2 regions of the Neobacillus sp. B24 genome follow, and region 1 is predicted to be linked to the other one. Evidence: a T-box and tRNA genes for the amino acid it is inferred to sense, from the RefSeq annotation. Region 1 holds a T-box; the other holds one or more tRNA genes.
What was found. The T-box of region 1 lies ahead of leuS (leucine--tRNA ligase). A T-box ahead of a tRNA ligase gene usually reads a tRNA of that ligase, here a tRNA-Leu.
Positions count from the first base shown of each region.

Region 2: it has a tRNA-Leu gene. The T-box ahead of leuS (leucine--tRNA ligase) is inferred to sense a tRNA for this amino acid. The anticodon was not compared.

Region 1 covers NZ_AP035777.1:4,380,498-4,392,873, reverse strand. Annotated here, with positions in the region: gene mnmM (tRNA 5-(aminomethyl)-2-thiouridylate-methyltransferase MnmM) at 4-576, opposite strand; gene mnmL (tRNA modification radical SAM protein MnmL/YtqA) at 573-1,535, opposite strand; gene ACZ43M_RS21805 (YtzC family protein) at 1,747-2,028, shown strand; gene ACZ43M_RS21800 (glycogen biosynthesis protein GlgD) at 2,025-2,204, shown strand; gene ACZ43M_RS21795 (hypothetical protein) at 2,542-3,354, shown strand; gene ACZ43M_RS21790 (NapC/NirT family cytochrome c) at 3,421-3,933, shown strand; gene ACZ43M_RS21785 (ammonia-forming cytochrome c nitrite reductase subunit c552) at 3,936-5,387, shown strand; gene ACZ43M_RS21780 (MDR family MFS transporter) at 5,545-6,732, shown strand; gene ACZ43M_RS21775 (DegV family protein) at 6,937-7,788, shown strand; T-box leader at 7,996-8,213, shown strand; gene leuS (leucine--tRNA ligase) at 8,298-10,715, shown strand; gene ACZ43M_RS21765 (rhodanese-like domain-containing protein) at 10,810-11,115, shown strand; gene ACZ43M_RS21760 (sporulation protein Cse60) at 11,207-11,392, shown strand; gene ACZ43M_RS21755 (BaiN/RdsA family NAD(P)/FAD-dependent oxidoreductase) at 11,402-12,376, opposite strand, start outside.
Region 2 covers NZ_AP035777.1:1,533,225-1,545,600, forward strand. Annotated here, with positions in the region: gene spxA (transcriptional regulator SpxA) at 49-453, shown strand; gene ACZ43M_RS07650 (ring-cleaving dioxygenase) at 557-1,534, shown strand; gene ACZ43M_RS07655 (helix-turn-helix domain-containing protein) at 1,589-1,825, opposite strand; gene ACZ43M_RS07660 (YvrJ family protein) at 2,037-2,174, opposite strand; gene ACZ43M_RS07665 (DUF2922 domain-containing protein) at 2,246-2,464, opposite strand; gene ACZ43M_RS07670 (DUF1659 domain-containing protein) at 2,537-2,755, opposite strand; tRNA gene ACZ43M_RS07675 (tRNA-Ser) at 3,077-3,167, shown strand; tRNA gene ACZ43M_RS07680 (tRNA-Val) at 3,228-3,303, shown strand; tRNA gene ACZ43M_RS07685 (tRNA-Arg) at 3,310-3,386, shown strand; tRNA gene ACZ43M_RS07690 (tRNA-Pro) at 3,395-3,471, shown strand; tRNA gene ACZ43M_RS07695 (tRNA-Leu) at 3,499-3,580, shown strand; gene ACZ43M_RS07700 (MFS transporter) at 3,699-4,070, opposite strand; gene ACZ43M_RS07705 (MFS transporter) at 4,178-4,870, opposite strand; gene ACZ43M_RS07710 (alpha/beta hydrolase) at 5,106-6,047, shown strand; gene ACZ43M_RS07715 (S8 family serine peptidase) at 6,131-9,259, opposite strand; gene ACZ43M_RS07720 (hypothetical protein) at 9,814-9,963, shown strand; gene ACZ43M_RS07725 (spore coat protein) at 10,033-10,461, opposite strand; gene ACZ43M_RS07730 (spore coat protein) at 10,489-11,076, opposite strand; gene ACZ43M_RS07735 (spore coat protein) at 11,212-11,427, opposite strand; tRNA gene ACZ43M_RS07740 (tRNA-Gly) at 11,615-11,688, opposite strand; gene ACZ43M_RS07745 (B3/B4 domain-containing protein) at 11,857-12,376, opposite strand, start outside.

The sequences.
Region 1 (12,376 bases):
GTTTTACCTTTTTTCAATAGCAATAATAAACGGCGGATTATTTTGCTGGTTAATAAATTGGTACTGCAATACATGTGCTGATTTTTGGTCGATTTGCCTGCAGTAATCTAATAAGGCATCCCGCTCGAAAGCCCCTTCTTCATGTCCGTGATATAAGACAAGAACAATGATACCCTCAGGTGCCAGCATTTTATGCAGCTGTTGGACCGCTGCAATAGTTGTTCCCGGTTTGGTGACAATACTTTTATCACTGCCCGGTAAATAGCCCAAATTAAAAATCGCCCCGGTAATTTTCCCATGATGCTCAACGGGTATTAATTCTGCAGCTTTTTCATGACCAGCGTGAAAAAGTGTAACCCGGTCCAACAGATCTTGGTTATTTAAGCGTTCTTTGGCTGCAGTTAAGGCAAGTTCTTGAACATCAAAACCGTATACTTTACCGGTGCTGCCTACAAGGTTGGCCAGAAAAACGGTGTCATGGCCGTTTCCCAATGTAGCATCCACAACCACATCACCAGGATTAACCGCTTTTTCAAGCAAAAGCTTGGCATACGAAAGTATTCGGTCTAGTTTCATACCAGCGCGGACTCCTTGTTGTAAAACTTGCCTTGCCAACTGTTTCTTCGCTTAAGCTCGGCATCAATCGAATTCAATACTTCCCACTTATTAACACTCCACATTGGCCCAACCATTAAGTCAATTGGTCCATCGCCCGTAATACGGTGAACAATCATTTCCGGCGGTAAAATTTCCAATTGGTCGCATACTAAGTTTACGTAATCGTCTTGGGAAAGAAATTGGAGCAGGCCCTTTTCGTATTGCTTGACCATTAGCGTCCCCTTTAATAAATGAAGCAAGTGAATTTTGATTCCTTGAACATCCAGTTTGGCCACTTCTCGGACAGTTTTCATCATCATGTCATAGTTTTCAAGCGGCAAACCATTAATGATATGGGAACAAACCCTGATTCCGTGCTTTCTCAGTTTGTTTACACCATCGGCATAACACTGGAAATCATGGGCCCGATTGATGAGCAGCGCAGTGCGCTCATGAACCGTTTGCAAACCCAATTCAACCCATAAATAAGTTCGCTGGTTTAATTCAGCCAAATATTCAACGACGTCATCCGGTAGGCAATCAGGTCTGGTAGCGATTGATAATCCAACTACCCCATCAAGCTTTAGAACGGTCTCATACTTTTCACGAAGCACCTCCAAAGGAGCATGGGTATTCGTGAACGCTTGAAAGTAGGCCATATATTTGCCATCTTTCCATTTTGTATGCATTTTATCTTTAATATCATAGAACTGCTTTTGAAGTGATTCCGCTCGGTTTCCCGCAAAATCACCTGAACCAGAGGCGCTGCAGAATGTACAGCCGCCATGAGCAACTGTACCATCACGGTTTGGACAGTCAAAGCCGCCATCTAAAGCCACTTTAAACACCTTATGGCCAAATTGCTGGCGCAGATGGTAATTCCATGTATGATAACGCTTATCATCAGAAGCATATGGAAAAGGTTTGGTCTGAAGCATTCAGAAAAACCTCCTTGTATTTTTATTTCAGCAACGCAATCATAAGAATCATTTTAACACGAACAACTAGGCTTATCCATTTGTAATTGTTTCACGTCTTTGCCAGTAATTATTATCTACCGCTGGTTATAGTAAAGGGATTGGAGAACAAAATAAGAAATGAAGCATTCTGCTTCAAGGGAAGTGACAGACCAAGGAGGGGGTTGTTTAGATGGCTACTCGTGATTCGATGGATACATTAACCCAGCAGGTAGAAGATACTGTACGCTTTGCCGAGGACCAATATAAGCAGAGCAGTCTACAAGAGCATTATAATGATAATGGTTATACAAAAGCACTGCAACAACTGGAGACAACTTATCAGGACATCTGTACGATGGCCCATAGTGCCAATGGGCAGCAGCGGGAGCAGCTGCACCGAATGAGACTTCAAATACAACAGTTGCAGAACAGCCTGATATTACAAGGGTCACGAGGAGGAGAACAGTTTTGAAAAAACGGTCAAAACAGCAAAACCCCGAACAGAAAACACGGAATGGAATCAATAACAATGACCTGGAACTCGGACAGGATTTTGATTTAATTAAGCAAGCTAAAATGAAATATGAGGAAAGTGGCGGACAGCCAGTTAAATCCAAATTCCACCAAGAAAAGGACCAATCTTCATAAAATGTTCACAAATCTCTCAACAAATTGTTGAGGGATTTTTTTTACTGGATTTTTGGAAAAATCATTAAGGCATCAAATTTACCCTAAAAACCCCTTAAATATAGTGAAAAGTCACGTTCACAGTTTTGTAATAACTATAATTTGATGTGTGATGCGCGTCACAGATTGCCCCTCTTTTTCCATGGTTTAAATAGGGTAAGGAAATACGCAACTACCGATAAAACCTCCGTTTATTAGTACGTTCACCGTAACTGAATGGATTCCCAAGCCTATTTTTTTTGAAAAATATGTGAACGTGTTCACAATGAATTCCAAATCTGTTTAAGGAGTTTTTTTAATGAAAAGGATTCTCTTCGTCGTAATTATACTTTTTGTCGCTGTAAGCCCTTCAATATGCCGAGCAGAAGGAAATCTGCCCTCGTTAAGCATGGAGGAGTTAACCATTCAAGTGATGCCTGAGTTTGCCTACCATCCAAATGACAAAGATCAGAACCATGCCCCGCTGTTGATAGGTTACCATGGTTCGATGGTTAATAACTCTAATCAACCGCAAGAAGGGCAAATTGAAATTCCGCTTCCAATGAACGACCCCGGGTTTCGGATTGGCTATGTGGCTGACTACTCGGCAGATTTAAAACAAACATATGAAATTGAATATGCCATTGATAAGGAACGTGGCACAATTTCCTGGACTACAACGGAAGAAATTGCCCCTGGAGAGCGTTATAAGTTTGTTGTGGAATACTATAGTGACACTCTGAAGGTTAATAAGGCAAAGAAATCATTATCCTATCAATTCAAAAGCTTCGTTGATATCGGACTGGTGAATATCAATTTTTCAAAACCTGCTAAAGCGAAAGAAATGAAGCTGACTCCAGCACCGCAGGATCAAAGCCATGGGGATGGAAAAGATATCTTTGCTTATCACTTTCAGGATGTGAAAGCGGGGGACCTTAAAAACTTTAAGCTTACATATAAGCGAACTGAAACAAAGCCGACAATTGAATTAATAAATTCCGAAAAAAATGTAGAAGAAAAAAACGATAAAAGTATCAACTATTTAGCATTTGGAACATTTGGCGGTGTTAGTATTCTTTCAGCAGGCGCGTTGACTGTTTTAATCAAAAGAAACAGGAGACAAGCTTCATAATCCGGTTAAACGTACATCGTACTTTAACATATATACAGAGACAGTAACCTATGGGAGGTGAAGAATGTGTTCAAAAAACTATTAAGAATTGACAAAAAGGTGTTGATTGTTGTTGCGCTGCTGATTGGGGTTGCGTTGTCTTTTTCAACAGTTAAAACAATGGCTTATTTGGACTCACCTGGTTTTTGCCAAAACTGCCATACGATGCAATCGGTCTATACGTCATTCATGGATTCTACTCACGCGGAATTGCAATGTAATGATTGTCATTTGCCGCATAAGAGTGAAGTGGGAAAATTATTTTTTAAAGGCCGAGCAGGGATGACCCATATTTATTTCAACACATTGGGCACAGAGAAAATTCCGGATGTGATTGGTGCGACAGAACGCACCAAAGCGATTATGAACGATAACTGTATCTCCTGCCACCAGAGTACGGTCAGCAATGTATCGCATGATGCGAAAGACAGCTGTATTTCCTGTCACAAAACTGTACCGCACGGCAAAGGGTTTAAAGATGATCATTTCAACAAGCCGCCGAAATCAGGAGAGCTATTAGAAAATAAGGGAGGATTTTAAGAATGAGCAGGGTTAGATACGGGGCATATCTTCTTCTTCTGGCGTTTGTGCTGATCATCACTGGCTGCAGTAATGATTCCGGCGAAAAGACAGCAAACGCGGCAGGCAAGAAGACGACAGGCCTCTCAGCAGATGAAATCTCAAATGAAGCCTTCAAGGACCAATTTCCATTACAATACAACAGCTATATGAAAAATAAGAAAATGGAAGATACAAAATACAATGGTTCTGAAAAACGCAGCAAATACGACCCGGACAAAGAACCGCTATTGCCGATTCTTTTCAATGGATACGGGTTTGCCACCGAATATAATGAGGACCGTGGTCACGTTTATGCATTGGAAGATATCCGGAGTATCAAACGGATTACCGATAAATCAGTAGGTTCCTGTTATACATGTAAATCTACTGCTGTTCCAAAAATGATTGAGGAAATGGGCGATGATTATTGGGGCGCGAACTTCAACCAAGTGATTTGGCCAAAGGGTGAAGAGATGGGCCACTCACCAATAGGCTGTTCTGACTGTCATGATCCAAAAACAATGGATTTACGGGTAACCCGTCCGAGCTTCTATAAAGCATTGGAAGCAAAGGGTGTTGATACCTCCAACCCGACGAAAAATGACATGCGCACCTATGTTTGCGGACAGTGTCACGATGAATACTATTTTGCTGCCAGCAATAGTGAAGTAATCTTCCCATGGACTAAAGGATTTAAGCCAGAAGATATGTATGAATATTATAACACCATTGCCAAAGACAATGGCTTTGAAAAAGACTGGGTGAGCAATATCTCCGGAACACCTATGCTGAAATCACAGCATCCTGAGTTTGAAACCCATAGTTCAGGTACACATGGCAAGGCAGGCGTATCTTGTGCAGATTGCCATATGCCATATGAACGCGTTGATGGCAAGAAGAAAATTTCATCTCACTGGTGGACTTCACCGCTTAAGACCATGCAAACTTCCTGCGGTCAGTGTCACGGTGATCGTGATTTAGACAAGCTGAAAGACCGCGTTCTTGAAATTCAAGAAGCCAACGTAAGTGCATTGCATGAATCGCAGGATATTTCTACATCTGCTCACTATTATGTGAACAAAATGATTACATCGGGTGTTGATCAAGCGAGGATTAAAGAAGCTCAAGAATTTGTCCGTCAGGGTCAATGGTACTGGGATATCATTGCTGCTGAAAACTCATCAGGATTCCACAACCCGCAAGGCTCAATGGATTCTTTAAGAATCTCAATCGAGAAGTCCAATAAAGCTATCCAAATTGCGACGGAAGAACTTGTGAAAAAAGGTGTAAGCATTGAAGAGCTAAATGGCGAAATTGATAAAGTGAAGAAAGCAGTTGCCGAAGAGAAGGTAAATGAGAAGAAGAAGGATGCTGCAGTCAATAGCTACTTCCCTGCACAAGCGCCGGTTGTACCAGCTGTACCAAAAAAATAAATCTTTCCATGTTAAATGACACTGTTCCTTATTAGGAGCAGTGTTTTTATTTTTCCTACTGTCGACAAATGGCAATTAATAATGATTGCAGTCAAACAGAAAAAGGTCTAAAATGACCAAGGGTAACTTAATATTTTTTATCAAAGGAGCGTTTTTCATGCCGCGTGCCTTATGGCTTTTAATCATCGGGATGGCAGTGAATACAATAGGCTCTTCTTTTTTATGGCCTTTAAATACAATCTATATTCACGATCATTTAGGAAAGTCTTTATCTGTTGCCGGAATTGTCCTGATGCTGAACTCGGGGGCAAATGTCATTGGAAATCTGATTGGCGGCAGTTTATATGATAAAATCGGCGGTTATAAATCGATTCTACTTGGAATTGGTATCTCACTTTTAGCTTTAATAGGGTTAACCTTCTGGCATGGCTGGCCGGACTATATCATATTCTTGACCATAGCGGGCTTTGGAGCAGGACTTATTTATCCACCTATGTATGCAATGGCCGGATCGGTTTGGAAAGAGGGTGGACGTAAATCCTTTAATGCCCTTTACGTCGCTCAAAACCTCGGCGTTGCCGTCGGTGCTTCTCTTGGCGGACTCGTTGCAGACTACTCATTCGAGTTAATTTTCTTGGCGAATACGATAATGTATATTCTTTTCCTTGGAATTGCTGTATTCGGTTATAAAGGTATTACGGAAGTGCCTATACCACATCAGCAAAAAGACATTTCTGCAAATGTTGTGAAAAACAAGGCAAATCTATCCGCTTTATTTATCCTATGTGCCGGGTATTTACTGTGCTGGGTAGCCTACAGCCAATGGACGACAACTATTGCATCATACACGCAGAACATTCATATTTCTCTTACACAATACAGCTTCCTATGGACCATTAATGGAGCAATTATTGTTCTTGGGCAGCCAATCCTAAATGGAGTCTTAAAGCATCTATCTGCATCACTTAAACTGCAAATTTTAATTGGAATCGCGATTTTCATTGTTTCATTTATAGTGGCTGGCAGAGCAGATGCCTTTACTGGCTTCCTTGTTGCAATGATTATCCTAACGATTGGGGAAATGTTTATTTGGCCGGCCGTTCCAACCATTGCATTTGAACTGGCGCCAAAGGGCAGGGAAGGATTTTATCAGGGAATCGTGAATAGCACGGCAACTGGCGGCCGAATGATTGGTCCGCTGCTTGGGGGAATAATCGTTGACCTGTACAGCATGGCAGCTTTGTTTACTATCCTTATTGGATTATTCCTTGTTGCGGTAGTAACAACGCTAGTTTATGATCGTAAGATTAAACTGGAAAAACCAGTTGCTGTAAACGTATCTTAAAAGGCATTGAGGATTATTCTCGATGCCCTTTTTTGCGTCCATAAAGCTTTTAATTATTGTTAAAGACCGGGTTTTTTCGTTCAAAATAAACACGGAATAACGTTTATATTTCATCCCTATACTTTCCCTTTTAATGTATAGTTAGAGTAAGTATAATCATGAAGCGCCAACTGTTATGAAGGTGTTGGATGAAGGGGGCAGAAAATGAGAAGAATTATTTTATCGACAGAAAGTGGTGCGGATTTACCCAAGGATTTAGCTGACAAACATGCAGTTCAAGTGGTCCCAATGCATATTGTCATGGATGAACAGGATTATTTAGATGGTTTTTTACCGGTACAGGATATATTTGATTATTATGATCGCACAAAAAAGATTCCTTCTACCACAGCCACAAATCCCCATGAGTATCATGATTTTTTTTCGAAAATAAAAGATGATTATCCTGATTGCATTATTATTCATATTGGGTATACATCTAAGGCATCCTCTTCATTCCAAAATGCAATAATCGCAGCGGAAGAGTTTGCTGATCTTTTTCTCATTGATGCTTTGAATGTTACTGGCGGTTTAGCTGCAATTGTGATGTATGCGGTTACTTTGTTAGAGAAGGAACCTACAATTGAACCTATGCGCTTAATTGAAAAGATAGAAGCAATGGTTCCTAAATCAAGATTGGCATTCATTCCCGGAAGCTTAGAGTTTTTAAGAGCAGGTGGAAGGGTAAGTAATTTTGCTTATCTGGGAGGGGCACTGCTAAAAATTAAGCCATGCATCGAATTAATTGAAGGAAAACTTGTATCAACCAAAAAATACCGTGGAAAAATGAATGTCGTAGCAGAAAAACTCATGCAGGATTATTTAAATCAATATAGCATTGATAGAGAACAACTTTATTTGCTTTATTCTATTGGGCTCGATGAAAGTATCAAGCAACGGATGGATGAAATGGCAATAGAAGCTGGTTTCAAAAATGTAAAATGGCTTCAAGCTGGGGCGATGATTTCTACGCACGCGGGACCTGGTGGATTCGGAATTGCAGGATTTGAATTGTAGGTGCGCTAACAGTAGGGAAAGTCAAAAACGCTTAAATCTTACACTACCAATCAAGCGATCCACTGAAAACTATTTCTGTTATATTAGCAAAACTGTTGAAATAAACTGGCTTGTTTAAAAAAAGACTTACTTGCCAAAGATGAAAATAGGCACAAGTTTACTTGCATCCTGTTAGAAAATACAATAAAATAACAATTACATTCATATGTAATAACTTTGATTAGGAGTAGTAATGGTCAAACCCGCATGTAGAGAGTTGACGGCTGGTGAAAGTCAACCGGGGAAATCATGAACTCGCCTAGGAGTTGCAAGCATGAAAGGTCAGTAATGCTAGCCGTATGCCGCGTTAAGGTGTAATGAAGCGAGTGCAAGTGCACTAATGTGGGTGGTACCGCGGGAAGATACATAATCCTCTCGTCCCTGTTTTGGGATGAGGGGTTTTTTTATTTTTAAATAGAAAAATTTGAATAGTAAAAGCTGGATGAACTATTCAATTAGGAGGACTAAACATGAGCTTCGATCATCAGCAAATCGAAAAAAAATGGCAAAAAAAGTGGGAAACAGAAAAGACATTCAAAACAATCGAAGAATATGAAAAACGGAAATTCTATGCGCTTGATATGTTTCCGTATCCATCCGGGGCCGGCCTTCACGTCGGTCATCCTGAAGGTTACACTGCAACCGATATCCTTTCCCGGATGAAACGAATGCAGGGCTACAACGTACTTCATCCAATGGGCTGGGATGCTTTCGGGCTTCCTGCAGAACAATACGCATTGGATACCGGTAATGACCCGGCGGAATTCACTGCGAAAAATATTGAAACGTTTAAAAGACAAATTAAAGCCCTTGGATTTTCCTACGACTGGGATCGCGAAGTGAACACAACCGATCCGGAATACTATAAATGGACACAATGGATTTTCTTAAAGCTTTGGGAAAAAGGACTGGCATACGTAGATGAAGTACCGGTCAACTGGTGCCCGGCACTTGGAACGGTTTTGGCAAACGAAGAAGTAATTGATGGGAAAAGTGAACGTGGCGGACACCCTGTTGAACGCCGTCCGATGCGGCAGTGGATTCTAAAAATTACCGCCTATGCAGACCGTTTATTAGAAGACCTAGAAGAACTTGATTGGCCTGAAAGCTTAAAAGAAATGCAGCGCAACTGGATTGGCCGTTCTGAAGGTGCAGAAGTAATCTTCCAAATTCAAGGGCATGAAGGGACATTTACGGTATTTACAACCCGTCCTGATACCCTTTTCGGTGCTACCTATGCGGTGCTTGCACCTGAACATACATTGGTAGATAAAATCACAACAAAAGAACAACGTGCTGCGGTTGATGCTTATTTGGAAAAAGTAAAGTCCAAGAGTGACCTTGAGCGGACCGACTTGGCAAAAGAAAAAACTGGTGTATTTACTGGGGCATATGCCATCAATCCAGCAAACGGTGAAAAAATGCCAATCTGGATTGCCGATTATGTATTAGCCAGCTATGGTACCGGTGCAATTATGGCGGTTCCGGGGCATGATGAGCGCGACTATGAATTTGCGAAAGTATTTGAGCTTCCAATTGTAGAGGTTGTTGCCGGAGGAGATGTTAACAAAGAAGCTTACACCGGTGATGGGGAACATGTTAATTCTGATTTCTTAAATGGCTTAAATAAAGTGGACGCCATTCAGAAGATGATTTCCTGGCTTGAGGAAAAAGGCATTGGAACCAAAAAGGTAACCTACCGCCTGCGCGACTGGTTATTCAGCCGCCAGCGCTACTGGGGCGAGCCGATTCCAATCATCCATTGGGAAGATGGCACCGCAACTGCTGTTCCGGAAGCTGAACTTCCATTGATGCTTCCGAAAACAACCGATATCCGCCCTTCCGGCACGGGTGAATCACCACTGGCTAACATTGAGGAGTGGGTGAATGTTGTTGATCCGGCAACCGGCAAAAAAGGCCGCCGTGAAACCAACACAATGCCGCAATGGGCTGGCAGCTGCTGGTACTATTTACGCTATATCGACCCTAATAATCATGAACAATTAGCTTCACCCGAAAAATTAAAGCACTGGCTTCCGGTTGATATTTATATTGGCGGTGCCGAGCACGCGGTACTTCACTTATTGTACGCCCGTTTCTGGCATAAATTTTTATATGATATCGGCGTAGTGCCAACGAAAGAACCGTTCCAAAAACTGTTTAATCAGGGAATGATTCTGGGTGAAGGCAATGAAAAAATGAGTAAATCAAAAGGAAATGTTGTCAATCCTGATGATATCCTTATTAGCCACGGTGCAGATACACTGCGTCTTTATGAGATGTTCATGGGACCGCTTGATGCATCGATTGCCTGGTCAACTAACGGACTTGATGGTTCACGCCGCTTCCTTGACCGCATTTGGCGTTTATTTGTAGAGGAAAATGGTGAATTGAATCCAAAAATTCAAGCCTTTGAAGAAGCTTCCAATCTTGAAAAGGTCTATCATCAAACAGTGAAGAAAGTAACTGAGGATTACGAAGGATTACGGTTTAATACCGCCATCTCACAAATGATGGTGTTCATTAATGAAGCCTATAAAGCAACGGTCCTGCCAAAGAACTTTATCGAAGGCTTTGTCAAGCTGCTTGCACCAGTTGCGCCCCATATTGCTGAAGAGCTTTGGGAAAAACTCGGCCACAATGATACGATTTCCTACGAAGCTTGGCCGGCATATGATGAAGCTAAACTTGTTGACGATGAAGTGGAAATTGTGGTTCAGGTCAATGGCAAAGTGAAAGCGAAATTAATGGTGCCAACGAGTGCAGGTAAAGAAGCAATGGAAGGTATTGCAATGGATGACGACCGCGTCAAGGAACAAATTGAAGGAAAAACAATTCGCAAAGTCATCACTGTTCCGGGTAAACTAGTTAATATTGTTGCAAACTAAAGTGAAAAAGCGGAAGCTCCTAAGCGCTGAAACTGGACAATAATATAAACATCCTCCTGAGATTGGAGGATGTTTTTCTGAAGGGATGGAACAAATGGAAGAAATCAAAACAATTACAACTGAGGAATTGAAAAAGAAGCTGGAAGCGGGCGAAACACCTGAAATGGTGGATGTCAGAGAAGATCATGAGGTGGCAATGGGGAAGATACCTGGTGCTAAGCATATCCGGATGGGCGATATCCCGGCACATCTTGATTATTTTGATAAAGATAAAGAATACATTTTTATTTGCCGTTCCAGCGGCCGCAGCGGGAATGTCTGTCATTACCTTCAGGACCAAGGCTACAAAGTTGTTAACATGGTTGGCGGCATGCTTGAGTGGGAAGGTGAAACAGAGTAACGATCCTTTTGGGGTCGTTACTTTTTTATCCTCTATTTTTAATTTTCTGAAAACCTGTCAATAATGATAGAAAAAAGAAAGGTAGAGGACAATGATTCAGGTGAAATTGTTTGATCGTGAGCATGAGCAGGATTTGGAAAAGGAAATGAATCGGTTTTTAAGAAGATTGGATGAGAAGAGTCTCTTGGACATTAAATATAATGTTGCGGCTTTCCAGGAGGATGAGGAAGAAGATCAAGTTTATTGCTTTTCAGCGATGATTATTTATAAGGCCTGACAACTAGAGTCAGGCCCAATTTTTTTTAGCTGTAATGGCCGCGTTTGTACCGGCTAATCTTCCGGTCACAAATGCGGAGGTGATGTTATATCCACCTGTATAACCGTGAATATCAAGAATTTCTCCGCAGAAGAACAGCCTGTTCATCAGCTTTGATTCCATCGTTTTTGGGTCTATTTCTTTAACAGAAACACCGCCGCCGGTTACAAAAGCTTTATCTATTGACAATGTCCCGTTCACTTTAAATTGGAACTGCTTGAAGCTTTTTGCAAAAAGGCGGATTTTTTCGTGAGATACCGTTCCTGCTTGCGCTGAGGCGTCGATTTCATTTTGTTCTAGAAGAAACAGCAGGTAACGCTCCGGTAAAGGACCTTTTAAGGTATTTTTGATACTTTTCTTTGGATCTTCCTTGATTAGTTTCATAAACTCCTGGAAAAGCTCCTCTTCGTTCCGGTCCGGTAAGGCATCCAGGCTCATGGTCACTTGGGTTAGGTTCCACTTTTTCATTGCTTTGACAACAAACTGACTGCATCTAAGCACTGCAGGACCGCTGATGCCAAAATGAGTAAAAATCATATCCATTCGATGACTAATCAAAGGCTTCCCCTTCGGATTTAAAACACTTAAGTCAATATCCCTTAATGACAAACCTTGCAGTGTTTTATCTTTTATAAATGGTTCGGCAGAGGTAACGGGCACTTCGGTAGGGTATAGTTCCGTTATGGTATGACCTGCTTTTTTCGCCCATGCATAGCCATCTCCGGTTGATCCGGTATGGGGAACCGACTTCCCGCCAACTGCAATTACTACCGATGGGGCAGTGAATTTTTGTCCGTCCCTTAGCAGGACACCCAGCACCTGTCCATCTTGAAAGAGCACTTCTTCAACAGGGCTGTTCTTGAAGACTTTAACCTGCAGTCTGTCTAATTGTGCCAACAAGGTTTCCACCACTGTTTGGGCTTTATCGGTAACCGGGAACATCCG
Region 2 (12,376 bases), 2.6 Mb from region 1:
TCTATTTGATATTAGTTGAACTGACAAATCACCGAAGGAGTGTTCATAATGGTAACTTTATATATTTCACCTAGTTGTACTTCGTGCCGGAAGGCGAAAGCTTGGTTTGATGAACATCATATTCCTTACAAAGAAAGAAATATCCAACATGAAGGGCTTACATTGGATGAGATTAAGAATATTCTCCACTTAACAGAAGAGGGTACAGATGAAATTATCTCAACTAAGTCAAAAGTCTTTCAGGAGTTAAATATAAATATCGATTCTCTATCACTTCCAGAATTGTATACGATAATTGCAGAAAATCCTGGACTATTAAGGAAACCCTTAATTCTTGATGAAAAAAGATTAAAAGTTGGGTTTAATGAAGAAGAGATACGGAGCTTTTTACCGCGGAATATGCGTGTACTCCAACTTGATGAAGTCAATGGCTTAATGGAAGAAGCACAATAAATTCTGTGTGCCTGCCATATTTTTTTAAAACTACATCGAAAATAAGAATTGGAAGAAATACTATGAACATACATCCTAAATTTAATTTTTGGAGGAATATAAAATGAATCAACTGAAGGGCATACATCATGTAACAGCTATTACAAGCAGTGCAGAAAAGAACTATGAATTTTTCACTTATGTTTTAGGGATGCGTTTAGTTAAAAAAACAGTCAATCAAGATGATATTCAAACCTACCACCTTTTTTTTGCAGATGATAAAGGCAGCGCAGGTACAGACATGACTTTCTTTGATTTCCCTGGCATTCCGAAGGGTGTACACGGGACAAACGAAATTTCAAAGACATCTTTCCGTGTGCCAAGTGATGCTGCATTAGACTATTGGGTAAAACGTTTTGATCGTTTAGAAGTCAAACATACGGGGATCAAAGAACAATTTGGAAAGAAAACTCTTTCTTTTGTTGATTTTGATGATCAACAATACCAATTGATTTCAGATGAGGTCAATAAAGGAATAGAATCGGGTACACCTTGGCAAAAGGGGCCAATTCCACTTCAATTTGCCATTACTGGTTTAGGGCCCGTCTTTGTGCGAATTGCAAACTTCGATTACTTTAAAGAAATGCTGGAAAAAGTCCTACTGTTTAAAGAGACTGCTCAAGAAGGGTCATTCCATTTGTTTGAAGTAGGTGAAGGCGGCAATGGTGCCTCGGTTATTGTGGAATATAATGCGGTTCTTCCTGATGCCCGACAAGGATATGGAACGGTGCACCATGCGGCATTTCGAGTGGAGGATCGCTCTGTATTAGAAGAATGGATTGAACGGATGAGCAGTTTTGGATTCCATACATCTGGTTATGTCAATCGTCACTTCTTCGAGTCCTTGTACGCAAGAGTTGCTCCACAAATATTATTTGAGTTTGCCACAGATGGTCCTGGTTTCATGGGAGATGAACCTTATGAAACGCTAGGGGAAAAATTATCATTACCTCCATTTCTAGAGCCTAAGCGCGCAGAAATAGAAAAATACGTTCGCCCAATTGATACAGTGAGAAGTACAAAGGAATTCATTAAAGAATAAAACAAACCTGACTTAAATAAAGACGATCATTCTACGCTGAGGAATGATCGTCTTTCATTTTTTTAATTTTGAATAAATCAGTTGTTTAAGTTCGGTGATGACATTTTGAAAGGGATAGTGTTGTAGAAGCATAGCATGATGGAGCGAACTGCCATCAATGACGCCCCAGAAGATGAGAGAAAGTTCTTCCGGATTGCCTTTGCTCATTTTAGAATGGTTTACGATATCCTCCATTGTAGCGACTTGAAAGCCTTTTTGGGCAAAACATTCAAAAGCACTTTTTAGTATCAAGGCTTTTTAATTTTTTTTATAATTCTCAGAGACGATTGGCAATGATGCACCCCCTCAGATATTAATACTCATTCAAAATATTATATAAAAAGGTGTGATATGGCAATTAAATGAATAAGGTACTGCGAGCAGGTTGTTTTTTTTTGAGTTGGGAAAAATAAGAACCCTAAACTTTTTGATTTAGGATTCTGAGATACAAACATAATATATTTCACCCTTTCATTCGCTCGGGCAAATTTTGAATCGATTGAACCACTAAATCGAGCTTGGATTCAATCCGGTAAAGCAGATAAAGGGTCACGACGATGGGAAAGCCTACCTCGCTGACGAGTGGGATGAGTTGGTCCACGAATGTTTACTCCTTCCTTGAAAATTTATTAAAAAGGCCGGGTTCATTGACTGAATCCGGCCTCCGTTTCATTAAACAATCTCATATTCAACGATGTTGCGATCGACGACGCGAGCGCCTTTAGCCTCAACGTAGCGGCCGCTCGCTGATGTGAAGACATCTGCCGCGATGATTTGTTCCATTGCCTGCTTTACTGCTGCTTCGTCAATGGGTTCCTTTGGATTATCCAAGGAAAGGCGGGCTGTCTTGCCGAGCTCCGTGACAAACTGTAATTCTAGTGTTTTTGCCATTGTTTTCACCTCCTTTTCGATTCTTGCACCATCAGATCAGAGTACGGGGTGCACTAATGTTTACTTAAAGGATTAAGCAGTGACTATGGTGTTGTCGCTACGCTCCACTGTGTTTAGTGGATCATTGCATAATGTAGAAATCGCCATCGATGCTTGGAATAATTGATCCCCCGTAACTTCCTTTCTCACGTTACTAAACGTTTTAGACTTGTAGATTGTTTTACCCAAATCATCAAGGCCTACCTCAAACATCAAACGAAGCTTCGTGCCTTCCAAAATTGATTGTGCCATTGTTTCTCACCTCCTTTCACCCTCTATATACCGTTCTAAGGGTGAAAAGGACAGGGGGGGAGGAAATTTTTTAAAAAGCATTTAGGACACATCTGGATTGGCTTGAGTTACATTAGTACATTTACCGATACGTCGACGAACCGTGATACAACCCGTCGACAAAAAGAAAAATAAAAAGAAAATAAAAAAGAAAAATAACAACAATGGAAAGCATTTCAGCCAAGTAAATGCTTTTTTTGTTGAAACAGGGCAACAGGATTGGAAAAAAATACTCTTGGCTAACGACTCAAAACGTGATATTATTTTAAAGCTGACTCATGTGGAGAGCTGTCCGAGTGGCCGAAGGAGCACGATTGGAAATCGTGTATACGTTAATCGCGTATCAAGGGTTCAAATCCCTTGCTCTCCGCCATATGATAGTTTCATATATTCATCTTGGTCGAGCAGTTAGGACTTTTGGTTATAACATATTGGAGGATTAGCTCAGCTGGGAGAGCATCTGCCTTACAAGCAGAGGGTCGGCGGTTCGATCCCGTCATCCTCCACCATTAAATGCGCCCGTAGCTCAATTGGATAGAGCGTCTGACTACGGATCAGAAGGTTATGGGTTCGACTCCTGTCGGGCGCGCCATATATGTTCGGGAAGTAGCTCAGCTTGGTAGAGCACTTGGTTTGGGACCAAGGGGTCGCAGGTTCGAATCCTGTCTTCCCGACCAGTAAAATCACTGCCATCTTTACACTTTGCCGGTGTGGCGGAATTGGCAGACGCGCACGACTCAAAATCGTGTTCCGTAAGGAGTGTCGGTTCGACCCCGACCACCGGTATCATTTAAGACCAGAAAGCCAAAAAGGTCAATGCTCTGAAGCAATTCGAGCGTTGACCTTTTTTCATTTTAATAGACGAATACGATACTCTAATCGTGTAGACAACTATTTACGGTTATTAAGAAACAGAAGCCTTTGGTACAGCCTTAGATTCCTTTAAGAAAATCCAAGAGAAAACAATAAATGTGATAAAGGCAAAGACTCCATTATATAAAAATACTTGACGCATTCCGAGATAGTCACTAGCAACACCGCCAGCAATACTACCGATGATTCTAGCAAGTCCCAAACTAATTAAACCGTTAATTGTCTGTCCAGATGCCTTTAATTCCTTAGGCACTTCTTGATTAATAAAAATAGCCAGTGTTACGGATAATACGATAAAAATTACGCCATGGAACAATTGCATCGGCAGTACCATGAATGGATTATGTACCCAGTAAAGGAGCAGCCAGCGAATGCCCGCGAAGAATGCAGCTCCTAATAACACCACTGGAATACCAAATCATTGGGTAATTTTATGACCAAAAAGCAAGAATGGTATCTCACTTATTGCCGAAACAAGCATGGACCAGCCGAGCAAACTGTTATCTGCGCCTAATTGTTTGTATAAATAGGGAAAAAAGCGTAATAATAGCCAAGAGTCACCTGTATCATAAAATTAATCGTGATATACAGTAGCAGCTTTCGGTTTTTTAATAGTACTAGCAAAGAAACTTTGTTTTTACTAGTCTGGTGCCCCTTTATTTTAGGGAGTTTGGTACAAATTAAAAGTGTCAGAAGCATAATAACTGTAAATACAATAAAAATACTGTTTATATTTCTGCTTGCAATAATACCAAAAACAACAGACATCACGGCATATCCAATTGTTCCTGCCAATCGAATTGGGCCAAAATTCCATTTGGTTTTAGACAGATGTTCCAGGGTGATGGCATCGCTAATCGGGTTGATCGATGACTGAAAAAATGCAGTCAAGCATATTATGATCAATAAATAAAAATATTGATCAGATAGTGGAAATAACAATACCGAAATAGCACTTCCCAGGGTCAGCAATTGCAGGACTTTGTTTTTACTTTCTGACCGATCTCCGATGGTGCCCCAAATAGGTTGAGCAAGAATCGCAATTAAGGGGCCAAAGCTTAAAAGGGTAGCAATCGACGTCTGGCTTAATCCGATATCTTTTAAATAAACGGGCATAAATGTTCCATAAACGGCATTTCCCATATAGGAGATTGCGTACAAACCAAGAAATAATAGATACATATACGAAGATTTTTCTGCCATGACTTCACCTCAGGTGCCTTGTTTTAAAGTTAATTTTACATGGAAACTAGCAATTATTCTATGTGTTAATGAGTATAGGATGTAATTATCGTTTGAAAAAAGGGCGAATTTGACAATATACTGCAGGTTCGATATATTTTTCTTAGGTTAATAGGAAGATGAAGGATCGGAGGCTCACACAATTTTTTACGGCAATTGGGTGGGTCTCCTTTTTCTTTATAAGGAGAGATAATCGATGATGCAAACAGAATTTTCCTATCAAGGTAGTGATGGACTGGAAATTTATGCAGTGAAGTGGGGGGGAGAGAGCTCGGAAAAACCGAGAGCGATTGTTCAAATCTCCCACGGAATGGCAGAGCATGTAAAGCGGTATGATTCTTTTGCAAGAGTGCTAGTTTCACAAAATATATTTGTCTATGGAAATGACCATCGCGGCCATGGGATGACAGGGTCTAAGACAAACAGCATCGGGTATTTTGCCGATGAGGAAGGGTTTGAAAGGGTCGTGAACGATATGGAAGCGCTAACTTCCATCATTGAAAAAGAATATCCCGGCGTGCCGATCTTTTTATTCGGCCATAGTATGGGTTCGTTTTTATCGAGGCGGTACATTCAACTTTACGGAAACAGGCTTGCTGGCGTTATTCTTAGCGGTACAGGCGGGGATCCTGGAATCATAGGGAAAATCGGCAAGATGATAGCAGCGCGTGAGAAGAAAAAGAAGGGCAGCAGAACGCCGAGTCCATTAATGAACAAACTCACCTTTGGCAGCTATAATAAAGCGTTTAAACCAACCCGGACAGATTTCGATTGGCTCAGCAGAGATGAACAGGAAGTAGATATGTATATAGCTGATCCTTTATGCGGTGGTGTTTTTACTGCCGGATTTTACTATGACCTGCTCGAGGGTCTTGAAACGGTAAATAAACCTGAAAATATTATGGCGACACCGGCCAGTCTGCCGATTTTTCTCATTTCTGGCAGCAAGGATCCCGTTGGGGGAGACACGAAAGGGGTCCTTAAGTCCTTCCAGGCGTATAAGGCGGAAGGGATGCAAAATGTTACGTATAAATTTTATGAGGGTGCCCGCCATGAATTGCTGAATGAAACAAACAGGGAAGAAGTCCAAGACGATGTTATTCATTGGATTGATACCCATTTGAGATCAATAGGGTGACTGGGCACCATCCAAATCCATGTTAACTTTTATGGGGAACAAAAAGGCAAGCAACCTGGAAAGATTGCTTGCCTTTTGCTGATTTATTTCTGATTTCCGGTAGTTCCGTTGTTGCCATTGCTGCCGACTTTTACAGTGTTGGAGGATTTGTTACCCGCATTGTCAACGGCAATAACTTCGACCGTTTGGCCATTTTTTACTGGCTGGTCTAGAACGAAGGAAGTTTCACCCTTTACATATGGTTCTTCTGAAACACGTTCACCATCAACCTCAACATACCAGTAAGCCACACCACTTGTTTTATCCGAAACATCCACAGACACTGTTTTGCTGTCTGTGCCTAAGGTTGTTTTAAGTTTAGGAGATGTTACGTCAAGTTTTACTGGCAATGTAACGATTTGTGGTTTAGCACCTTCATAGTCAAGAGTTGCTGCTACCTGCAAGTAATATTGGCCTTCAGGAGCTCTCTTACCGTTAAGCATTGTACCATCCCAAGTCCAGTCAGAGAATAGGTAGTACATTGCGCCTCTTCCGCCATCATAGTAGTTTTTAGGTACTTCTACTTCTGAGGCAATTTCTTTTACTACCTTGCCATCAGTATTCACAACATTTAAATTAAATTTCTTTGCATTGCGAAGGAGAGATAAAATGTAAGTTGCCTCATCATTTGTCCCGTCACCATTTGGTGAAATGGCAATAAGATTTGGATTCAGGTTACCAGTTGCTTGATCAAATCCCAAGAAATCGTAGCTGCCGCCGCCAACAGGCGTTACAACTCCTGTGTATCCGTAGTAAGACATTGGATCCCAAGCAGGGGTGTCTACAATTGGTGCCGCATTCCAATCACCTTTAAAGCCAGCGTAAGGGACAACTAAGTCCGGATTTGAATCCGTTGGGTCCGTTAGTTTTACAAAACCTTCTAACCAATAACCATTCGTGAAATAGGATTTTAAATCTGCATCCCAGTCGCTAACATCAACAGTGACGTCAAATGATTTTGTTCCCTTTGCAGGTACTTCGATTGTACTGGTTGTCTTACCATTAACAGTTGCAACCTGCCCTAAATCAATTGCACCGAACATGTTAGGTGCTGAAACAAACACGCCACCGCCGTTAATAGGAGAATCTGTTTGTGCACTTGCATTGACATCATATGTTACAGCATTGTCAGAGTAGTTTTCTGCTGTAAGGGTAAATGTTACCGTATTGCCTTTAACCTCTTTAAGAGCTACTTTTGCTTCGCCAGTTTTTGAATCTGTCACCGTTACAGGCGTTGTTAATGCTGCATGAAGCTGCATTAACCCAGCTCCTTGACGGCGAGGAGATACTGGTGCTCCATCAAAATCAACTGGCTTCGCTGTATTTAATAGGAATTTCTTTGCAAGCTTTGCTCTTGCCGCCCCATTAAGACCAAATTCTTTATCAACTCGTTCTAAAACTAAGGCTGATCCACCGGACACGTGTGGAGCTGCCATTGATGTACCACTCATAATTTGGTATTCATCATGATTTGCAGTAGAGTAAATTTGTCCGCCTGGTGCTGTGACTTCTGGTTTGAAATCAAGGTTTGGTGTAATACCCCATGAACTGAAATCACTCATTTTGCCTGCTGCACTGTTCGGTACTGCAGTTTTTTCGCCACCGAAGGTAACTGTAACTTTTTGGCCTGCTTTAAGTGCTGCTGCAAAAGTATCTCCATCGGATTTCAACATGAATAATTGAGGAATGGTGATTTTAGCATCTGTTGCCATATTTACTGTTCCATCTGTGTTGTTGTAAACAATGACACCTGCTGCTCCAGCAGCCTGTGCATTCAATGCTTTCGTCACAAAATCTAATGTACCCCGTTGAATTAGTGCGAATTTGCCTGTCAAGTCCTTACCTGCAAAATCAGCAGGAGCTCCAATACCCGCATGAACTAATTCAAAGCTTTCTCCAATTTTAGGAGCTGTTTGTCCTGCAGACAGGAACATAGTTTGTTTTGCTTCGCCCCCATTAATTGAAACATTGGCAGCATCAACAGTTAACGTGGTATTTTCGTATGAAGCTACTGAAATAGAATCATAGGATACACCTGGTGCTCCCACTACACCATAGTCAGGATTGGATGCATATGGGTAGAAATAGCCGTTTCCAAAGTAAGTAGAGTTACCTGCTGAAATCGACATCACCACTCCGTTGTCAACCGCGCGTTTCACGGCTTGTTGCTCAGGAGATTCAGCATCAACGAATCCGGCAGGAGAACCAAGACTCATATTTAGTACATCTGCCCCAAGCTTAAGTGCATCATCAATCGCTTTAATATAAATATCGCCATAAGTGGTTGCTTCATTTTCACCAAAGACACGTAAAGCTAATAATTGCGCTTCTGGAGCAACACCCTGGATGCCTCCGTTTCCTTCGTCACCGTTTGCGGCAACGGTTCCAGCTACGTGCATTCCATGCATCCCGGTATCCACATTGTCATCAACGATGTCATCATTACCATCATAATAGTTCCAGCCGTAAGGAACTTTCTCAGTCCAAAAATGTCCAGGGAGACTAGACTCAACAATCTCACTGTTCACTTCAGCCTCAGACAATTCTGCTTCGGAACTATCTGTTAATGTAAAGTCTTTATGGGAAGGATCGATACCGGAGTCAATGATCCCGACAACCATTCCCTCGCCTTTGTTCTCGAAATCGTTCCAAGCTTGTTGAGCCTGAACCAGTTCTTTACTGTATTTCATATCAGGCTTTTCAGTTGGAAGTGTATACTCTGTGGCCATATAGACTTGTTTTACTCCGGATACTTCCTTGATTTTTTCAATATCACCGTATTTCACTTTGGCACTAAAGCCGTTTACGATGGCATTAAATTCTTGCTCGTATTTAATGCTGACATTTTTCCCTTTGATTTTATCTTTTGCCGCTTTTTGTTGGTTTTTCGCAGCCTTTTCAAGCTGTTTACGCTCTGCTTTAGCTAGCTTATCATATTTTACACCTTTTTTCGTTGCGGTTTGTACTGGGGCACTGCCATCCAATTCAACAATAACGCGAACTTCTTTATTTGGATCCACACTTTGGAGGTCAGTGGCCTTGAGGCCTGTTTTCGATAGCGTCGGCTTATGTAAATCTAATTGTTTCGGTGTAAGATTACCTGTTGCAGCAAAACCGCTACTGCCAATCGATAATAATGAAACTAGTAAAATTGCAGTGATTTTATTACCCATGTTACTCCTCCTTTAATTTTTTTAAATAGAAAAATAGTAGATGTAGCCCCCTTTTTACTAGTGTAATTATACTGAAAACAAATAATTTTCAGTATAATTACACTATACTAAATTACTATTTTTAGTAATAGCGCAAAAAGTCGCAGTAAAAAAGCGCTATTCTCCTAACGTTGTAGATTCTTGTCTGTTCTTTTCACGGGAAAGAGGACTATTGCATAGGTATTTAGTCGAAACTACAGAGGTTATTGGGAAAAATCAGCTTTTTTACAATGAAAATTCACTAGAAATAAATAGAAATTTCCCGAAAAGTATTTTGGTTTTAGAGGTTTAGCGTATGAGGGATATGAGGATTTTGGACTAAGTATTCTAATGCTTGCGCTTTTAAAATAGTATAGAAAAAAAGTTTAAGTCAGTTTCGTGCCATTTCTCTGTTTCTAACTGATGATACTACAAAAGTAATAGAATCTCAGGAAAGATTGTAAAAATGTCGTATAGCCTATTTAAAAAAAAGGTTATATATATAGTTTATAAGCATTTACCTGGGGGTGGAGTCAATGGAGAAAAATACTCATGTGATCTATAATGGAAAAGATTATGAAATCATTTATACATACACTTCTGGATACTGTGAAATAAAAGAAAGGGATTCATTATTTAAAGTGGAATTGGTTCCGATCGAGGAATTAACGAAGGCTTTAAGTTGAATTAGTCCTCATCTTATATAAAGCGCAAAAAGGAGAACACATCTATTTGTGTTCTCCTTTTTACTCAGATCACCCTACGTCTAATTTTGCAACAATTGTTGCTAGAACTTGGAGCAATGCATTAATATTCACAGCGATTTGTGTATCGGTTGCTTTAACCTCTACATTTTTAGAACCATGAATAACCGTCTTTTGTGTGTTGCGTTGTCTGTTTTTAAATAATTGTTTCAGGTCTTCGACCACTGCGGCACCCTTTGTCGAGTCTCCAAGAGTAATGGTGATGACAATGGCAATGGCAGCTTGAATGGCTGCTTGTAAGGATAGTGCAATTTGCGTATCAGTCGTGTGGACGTCCACTTGCTCAGAATCTTTTATAATAATCCACTCATATGATTGTTGTTTGTTTGTAAATACTTGATCGGCTTCTTGCATGACTTCTGCTTCCGATTTACCATCTTTATCGCATTGATCTAATGCTCTCCATTTTTTTTCAGTCATTTTTTTCACCTCTCCCAATTTTTGTCTTTAAGCAATGTCTAACTTAACCACTAAGGAAAGCAGCACTTCAAGTAGAACATTAATGTTTACGGCAATATCAGTGTCAGATGTTTTCACATTAATGTCTTTTGAATTTTCGATAACAATTTTTTGCTTATTACTTTGTTCAGAGTCAAAGTATTGCAGTAAATCTTGAGCAATACTATTCCCTTTGTCATTATCAAAAATAGTAATTCGTAGGACTAAGGCAATGGCTAGCTGCAGAGCGATTTGTAGGGATGCAGATGCTTGAGTAGCAGTAGTGTGGACACAAATATTGCAGGACTCTTTAATGTAAATTAATTCATCTGAATCTTGCTCCATTGCTGCAAATTGATTGGCATCTTGAGTAACATCGGCTTTGTGAGAATCTTTGTTCTCAGGGTAATACCCGTACGGAACATGTTCCATCGATTTATCCTCCTTTGACTTATCTTCGAATGAATGGTCCTCAAAAGGCTTGAAGTCATGAGTCTTATCCTCATATGGCATAAAGTCATGAGGCTTTTCCTCATAATGGTGATTTCCATGGCCTGCTGGTTCATGGTAATAAGTCTCGTGGTCATGGTAGTGCACGTCAGATGACTCTTCGCGTGATTTTCCTTTATATTCATCTTTGTAGTGCTTCTTGTCTTTATCTGAAGAATGCTTTTTCTTTTTGTTCGATTTATTTCATAAAAAAAATAACGCCCATCTTGAGCGTTATTTGAATTATACATTTTTACTATTGGATGAGGATTCGCTATTCACAAATGCATCTACCTGTTTTCTTAGGTCATCGACTAGTTCTTTAATCATTTGTTTCTCATCAGCTGATAGTTTGCTTTTGCCTTCTTCTAAATTGATTCCATTTGTCTTAAAGATATCGCTAACCAGCAGGTCAATTAGTTTATTTGGAATATTAGGATTTTGAGGCACATCACTCATATTTATCACTCCCTAAATTATTCTTACTATTGCAGAGTATGCGCCTTGTACTAAGAATTCCTGCACGAATATCACGGGTAGTCATTTTAAAGTGAAAATTAGAGGTGGGAGGCAGACAGGAGCGGATAAAATGAAAAAACGCAGCGCATCGTTCTTAATCGAAACAATACACTGCGTTAGCTATGTATGGAGCGGGTGATGAGAATCGAACTCACAACAACAGCTTGGAAGGCTGTGGTTTTACCACTAAACTACACCCGCAAATAGAAGTTATAACATGAAGATATGTTGGTCATGGCCTTTTTATCACCTAAAATTTATGGCAAACAGGTGAACAACTGACTTTTATAATATTACACACTATCTCCACATTCGTCAAGAAAAAAACTCGAATTTTGTCGAAAGATTTTCTTCGTCAAAAAAAGATGCCTATTGGCACCTTAGTATTCGGTATGTTGCTTCGCCTCCATGGATTTGCACGAACATATTCATCAGTGACTCTGTCAGTTTGTCAGCATTTTCCATGTCTGTTGATGGCCGTAAATAAATGATTTGCAGGGCATTTTTTGTATGAAAGGTAACAGCAGTCCTTTCTGAATCGACAAACGGACTGCCAAACGGGCCGTTTTGGTCGGCTGTTAGAATAAGCCGGTCTAAAGAATTGCTTCTGCCGTTCAGGCCTATGTATTCCTCACCAGCTTTTCCAAGGCGAATTTCCACCGGCCCCTGCAGCAAATCGACATCGTAAAGGCCGATTGGCACCTGATATTGCAGCGAGAAGAAATTATATAAGTCCACCGCACTTTGACCAGAGGCAAAATAGTTTTGCTTTTTTACTCTTCTAAATAATGCCTCTGCGGAATGACGGTACCTGTTCGGATCTTTTCCTGTCTTTTTAAAAATGGTTCGCCATTCGTGAATTCCCGGTACGTCAGCTACACTTTTGTCC